3 regions of the Sedimentibacter sp. MB31-C6 genome follow, and region 2 is predicted to be linked to each of the others. Evidence: riboswitches for the same ligand, from Rfam matches in the RefSeq annotation. Region 2 holds a riboswitch; each other region holds the start of a gene.

Region 1 (2,212 bases), 700 kb from region 2:
ACATCCCCTAAATGAACTACACTATTTATCCATTTCAACTTTTTAGTAAACTGTCTTCCACCTTCAGCTCCACCTTTGACTCCAAACAAGATTATTCCACTTCCACCCTTTGGAAGATATTTATTTCCTAATTCAAAATAAGAACTACTTTTTAACTTTGGATAATTAACCCATAGAACATTTTCATGATTTTCTAAAAACTCAGCTATCTTTAATGCATTTTCACTATGTCTATCCATTCTGATATGAAGAGTTTCAAGTCCTCTCAAATATATAAAAGCATTAAACGCACTCATAGTAGAACCAAAATCTCTTAATATATGGGTTCTAGCCTTAGTTATATAAGCAGTTTCCTTAAATTTCTCAAAATAACTTAGTCCATGATAGCTTTGATCAGGTTCAACCATATTTGGAAACTTTCCATTATTCCAATCGAAATTTCCTCCATCAACTACTACTCCACCAACTGCTGTAGCTTGACCATCAATATATTTTGTAGTCGAATGTACAACTATATTAGCACCATATTCAAACGGCCTACATAAATATGGTGTAGCTATTGTATTATCAACTATTAAAGGAACACCTACTTTTATAGCTATTTTAGAAAATTTAGAAAAATCTAATATGTTCAACCCTGGATTTCCTATTGTTTCTGCAAAAATTGCCTTTGTATTCTCCTTACATGCAGCTATTATTTCATCCTCTGTATTATCTGGATTTATAAAAGTTGTTTCAATACCTAAATTCTTCAAACTTGAAGCTAGTAATGTAAAAGTTCCTCCATATATTGTAGAAGCAGCAACTATATGATCACCGGAGTTACAAATAGTTAATATAGCCATCGTTGTAGCAGCCTGCCCAGAAGAAACAGCTACAGCTCCAACACCCCCTTCCAATTGAGCTATTTTATTCTCAAAAGCAGCTACAGTTGGGTTGCTAATTCTTGAATACATATGTCCAGTTTCAGTTAAATCAAATAAACCAGCAACATAATCTGGATCTTTATAATTATAAGTAGTACTTTGGATTAATGGATATACTCTAGATTCCCCTTCTTCAAATTCTTCTAAAGATTGCACTAATTTAGATTCAATGTTTTTAAAATTACTTTTCATATTTCCTCCCTGAATAAATTATATTTAAAGGAATATCGCTTCTTGCACAGCAAAATAAAAAATCCCCTTGAAGAGAGGATTAATATAATCATCTCCTCATCTCTCAAAGTTATACTTTGTCGGAATTAGCACCTTTCAGTAAACTGTAGGTTGCCGAGACTTCAAAGGGCCGCTCCCTCCATCTCTCTTGATAAGAAGTAAATATTCATTTATTAGAAAGTACTTTATACTAATTTTTTACTTATGTCAATACCTTTTAATTAATTTCTGCAAAATTTATCAATTAAATCATTTAACAATAATTGATATTTATTTAAATTATCATTATCCTTAATATTCCCTGCCTTTTTAATATCTTCTTTTATAGCATATAACAATATTTGAAAGTTTTCTTTTAAATAGTCCTTATGATACTTATCATAAAGAAAATCTGAATTCTCATTATGTCCATGCCATAAGTCAAAATATTTAATTATAAAATCATTTAAATCACTATTAACTTTTATATTATTATAAATACTGGACAAAATGTAATTATCACAATCTATTTTATCTTTACCATCAATATTATATCCATTGAAATACATATGGAATGAATTATTTTGCAACTCCAATTGTATATTTCCTTCGATACATCCAATTATAGTAATTAATAGATGCTTATTATAAATTTCATCTTGTGTTGTGTTTTCATGAATATAATTCAATAATAACTCAAAATTAGATATACTAAGATAATTATCAACGATGAATTCCAATTTAATACCCCCCGTATTAATATTCAATTCTTCTATATAAAAAAACTTATATTGTATTATTAAATAATAAAACATACTTTGCATTTTGTCAATAATTATCAAATATATTTACTTTTTGCAATTTTTTGTTGTTTTTTATCAAAGTCTACATTATAATTAGATTAACACTCAAAAAGTTATGAGGTGACTTTTTGTAATCAATTTGCAAAAGGAAGTTGGCGATATTATGAATTATAATGAGAGGATTCGTCAAATACGTATTAAAAACAAACTCACCGCAAAAGAATTTAGTAAAATCTTTGGCATTTCAGAATCAACAGTTTCACTATATGAAAG
Region 2 (2,212 bases):
TTTATTTCACCATTTTTAACTAGATGATTTAACCCACCAAAAGACCAGTCTATGTTTTCAGTGTTAAAATCTAATTCAATATTCAATGAAACTGGCTGCCCAGATTTAAAGGAATTTGTCATTTTTTCTATTGTGTCAGGATTACAACTTGCAACGATGTAACCTTCTTCTGGAATTATAGTTGAAGGTTGATTTCTCCTTACTTCTGACACTGTATTGTTTACTACAACTACTTCTAATATATCTTTATCTCCGCTATAACCAGGAGACATTTTATTCCAATCAGAAGTTAGTATAGTTGGGCCCCAATCAATATTAGAAGTTTTATTCATAACAACAATATCATATTGAATATCATCTGAGCCATAAAGTGTAATATTAGGATTCCAAAGTGATATATCCACTGTACCATCCAATAATCTTGTTACTGATGGGTATCCATAACTGTAAGGTAGAGGAGATGTGATAATTTCCCCGTCCTTAATTATTGGTCCATATGTATAAGTTGGATTTCCCATGTAAAAAAAGTCTCCATTAACACCTGCTACAGCTCCAGATGATTTTAACATAGAACTTAATGTTCCCCTGTTAGATACACCTTCTTTATTTGTTACAGGTTCTACTTTTGTATACGGGTCTGTTAGGTTTGTGCGAACAACATTTATGTTCATCCACCCTTGAGAAGTGTATTTTTCAATTCTTTCATATGTAATACCCGTAGAGAGTCTAGTTTCCTCAGATAAATCATAAACAGTGTATAAGTCGCTGCCGAATACTGATGATGTTAATAATAGAATCATAGTAGCAGAAATAGCTGCAATTTTTTTTATAAACAAATTAATCATTCCCTTCTGTATTTATGTATTTAAATTTATGCTTGTCCATTATACCACATATAAAGTATAAATTAACATGTATTTATTTAATTAATATAGTAAATTATAGAAATGTAAGGATTGTAATATACGCTTTTATTTAGACGTTTTAAAAGGATTTAAGTTCCAAAAATATTTAAAGTTCAGCTATTGACATAAAAAAATCTATATGATATTATGAATTGTAACAATCCTTATCAAGAGTGGTGGAGGGACGAGGCCCAATGAAACCCGGCAGCCTGATTTATTCAAGGTGCCAAATCCCGCGGATTTCCGAAAGATGAGGCTATATATGTAGATAGAACCTCTTCTATGGAAGAGGTTTTTATTTTTTAAACTATATAAATTAGTCATTATGCTTTCACAATGAAAAGAAAAGTAAAGTATAGAAAGGATCATAAAATGAAAAAATGGTTATTTACATCAGAGTCTGTAACAGAAGGACATCCTGATAAAATTTGTGATCAAATATCTGATGGAATATTAGATGCTATTTATGAACAAGATCCATTTGGTAGAGTTGCATGTGAAACTGTAACAACAACTGGTCTTGTATTAGTAGCAGGAGAAATTAGCACTAATTGCTATATAGATATTCCTAAAATAGTTAGGAATACTATAAAGGATATTGGTTATACAGATGCGGAGTATGGCTTTGATTACAAAACTTGTTCTGTATTAACTGCAATTGATGAACAATCATCAGATATTGCTATGGGAGTAAACGAAGCGGCAGAGTATAGAGAAACTCATTTAGACAAAAACGATGCAACAGGAGCTGGAGATCAAGGTATGATGTTTGGGTTTGCATGTAATGAAACACCTGAATTTATGCCTATGCCTATCAGTTTGGCACATAAATTATCTCTAAAACTTTCAAAAGTAAGAAAAAATGGTATTTTGGGTTATTTAAGACCTGATGGAAAGACACAGGTTACCATTGAGTATCATGATAATAAACCTGTTAGAGTAGATGCCATTGTAATTTCAACTCAACATGACCCTGAAATTGAAATAAGCACTATTGAAAAAGACTTAAAGGAGCATGTAATAAAAACAACAGTACCAGCTGAATTAATCGATGAGAATACAAAATATTTTATCAATCCTACAGGTAGATTTGTTATTGGAGGCCCTCAAGGGGATTCAGGATTGACTGGAAGAAAAATTATTGTTGATACTTATGGAGGATATTCAAGACATGGTGGTGGAGCATTCTCAGGCAAGGATCCAACAAAGGTAGACCGTTCAGCTGCATATGCATCAAGATACATTGCAAAAAACATTGTTGCAGCAGGCCTAGCAGATAAATGTGAAGTTGAGCTTGCCTATGCTAT
Region 3 (2,212 bases), 1.5 Mb from region 2:
TTATTGTTTCTATATCCTAAGTATCTTAAAGCTTCATTTATGTTTATTTTGATAAGGTTACTATTGATATGATTTACTTTCATTTGTTAGTACACTCCTAATAGCAGAAATACTGCCTAAAATCTTTTTAGCGGTGGAAGGTTTATTCATTGTATAAATATGGATGCCATCAACACCCCAGGATAATAGGTCTATTATCTGACCTATTGCATAGGACATTCCTGCTTCTTTTAAAGCTTCAGGATTGTTTGCATATTTATCTAATATCCTTCTGAATTTTTCAGGAATTGTATTACCTGTAAGATTTACTATAGTGTTAATTTGATTTTTATTAAGTAAGGGCATAATTCCGGTAATTATAGGTAAATCAATGCCCTTCTTATGTGCTTTATCATAAAAATTATAAAATGCTTCATTATCAAAAAACATTTGAGTTACCAAGAAATCAGCACCTGCATCCATTTTTCTTTTTAGAAATTTAATATCAGCATCTAAATCTTTTGCATCTGGATGCTTTTCAGGATAGCATGCAGCTCCAACACACAAATTTGAATTTCTTTTGAAATATTTTATCAGTTCCACTGAATTTTTAAATCCATTGGTTGGAAAATTATCTGATACAGAGTCTTTTGGATAATCTCCCCTTAAAGCCAAAACATTTTGTACATTATTTTCATTTAGGGAAGTTAATATATTATATATTTCATTTTTTGCTGAAGAAATGCAAGTAACATGAGCAATAGATGTTAAATTGTACTTGTTTTGTATATATGAAGAAATTTCAACTGTTTTGTCTTTTGTACTTCCACCTGCTCCATAGGTAACACTCATAAAATCAGGTTCTAACTTATATAGTTCGTCGATTGAATCATATATTGTATTAACCGGATAATTTGCTTTTGGTGGAAATATTTCAAAGGATATCAAAGGTTTTTTTTCAGTAAAGTTATCTACTATTTTCATTTAATCCTCCTAAAATAAAAAATCTCTCCCGACATTGGGAAAGATATTATCCATATGCATTCTCATCTGCCGGTTAAAAACCGCTGGAATTAGCACCGTATACATAGATTGGTTGCCGGACTTCATAGGGCCAGATCCCTCCGTCGCTCTTGATGAATTTATTTAATTTTCAATTAGTATATAACTAATAATATCTATATGTCAAGTAAATATTTTATTTGATATTGTAAAAGGAGGAAAGTTTTACAATTAGCTCTTGCAATTAATTTTTTGTTTTGATATAATTAAACACAAAGTTAATATAATACTGTGATTGGAAGCAGTAGGTTTGTTCACAATTTAAGAGAGCCGTCGGACGGTGTGAGACGGTATTGTAAAAGCTGAACTCGTCCATGAGTATTTGAAGCGAAATAAAGTAGTTTCAAACGGTTATACCGTTATAATATTTAAGTGAGGCTTAATGTCTAATTTGGGTGGTACCGCGGAATCTTCGTCCCAGCAGGGATGAAGATTTTTTGTATTCACTAACACAATTAAATAATAATTAAGAAAATAGATTAATATGGAGGCTAAACATGAAAACATATAATCCGCAAGTTATTGAAAAAAAGTGGCAGGAAATATGGGATAAAAATGAAACTTTTAAAGCGAAAGACAATAAAGAGCAAAAGAAATTTTACGGTCTTGTGGAATTTCCATATCCATCGGGAGTAGGATTGCATGTAGGACACATACGTGCATATACTTCTCTTGAAGTAATATCAAGAAAAAGAAGATTAGAAGGATACAATGTATTGTTTCCTATTGGATGGGATGCCTTTGGGTTACCTACAGAAAATTATGCAATTCAAACTGGAATACATCCTAGAGAAGTAACAGACAGAAATATTAAGGTGTTTACTCAACAATTAAAGACAGCAGGATATTCCTTTGACTGGTCAAGAACTGTAGATACTACAAATCCAGATTATTTCAAATGGACTCAATGGATTTTTGTTCAATTGTTTAAGCATGGATTGGCTTATAAAGATAAAACTTATGTAAATTTCTGCAATAGCTGTAAAGTTGTACTTGCAAATGAAGAATCACAAAATGGAGTTTGTGATAGATGTGGTAGTGATGTTATACAACTAGAGAAAGATGTTTGGTTTTTGAAAATAAGAGAATATGCTGATAAACTTTTGGATGGGTTAAACGAAGTTGACTTTTTGCCAAGAATTAAACTTGAGCAAGAAAATTGGATTGGTAG

Evidence for each region. Region 2 has a riboswitch for S-adenosylmethionine ahead of metK (methionine adenosyltransferase). Riboswitches for the same ligand answer to the same signal wherever they lie in the genome.
Region 1: another riboswitch for S-adenosylmethionine. It lies ahead of U8307_RS02785 (O-acetylhomoserine aminocarboxypropyltransferase/cysteine synthase family protein); the one in region 2 lies ahead of metK (methionine adenosyltransferase).
Region 3: another riboswitch for S-adenosylmethionine. It lies ahead of metF (methylenetetrahydrofolate reductase [NAD(P)H]); the one in region 2 lies ahead of metK (methionine adenosyltransferase).

What each region holds. Positions count from the first base shown of each region.
Region 1 is NZ_CP142396.1:544,872-547,083, forward strand. Features, by position in the region: gene U8307_RS02785 (O-acetylhomoserine aminocarboxypropyltransferase/cysteine synthase family protein) at 1-1,118, opposite strand, end outside; SAM riboswitch class I at 1,212-1,315, opposite strand; gene U8307_RS02790 (hypothetical protein) at 1,379-1,876, opposite strand; gene U8307_RS02795 (helix-turn-helix domain-containing protein) at 2,103-2,212, shown strand, end outside.
Region 2 is NZ_CP142396.1:1,244,829-1,247,040, reverse strand. Features, by position in the region: gene U8307_RS05950 (phosphodiester glycosidase family protein) at 1-845, opposite strand, end outside; SAM riboswitch class I at 1,067-1,162, shown strand; gene metK (methionine adenosyltransferase) at 1,278-2,212, shown strand, end outside.
Region 3 is NZ_CP142396.1:2,774,286-2,776,497, forward strand. Features, by position in the region: gene U8307_RS13380 (vitamin B12 dependent-methionine synthase activation domain-containing protein) at 1-83, opposite strand, end outside; gene metF (methylenetetrahydrofolate reductase [NAD(P)H]) at 61-963, opposite strand; SAM riboswitch class I at 1,023-1,122, opposite strand; T-box leader at 1,264-1,464, shown strand; gene leuS (leucine--tRNA ligase) at 1,539-2,212, shown strand, end outside.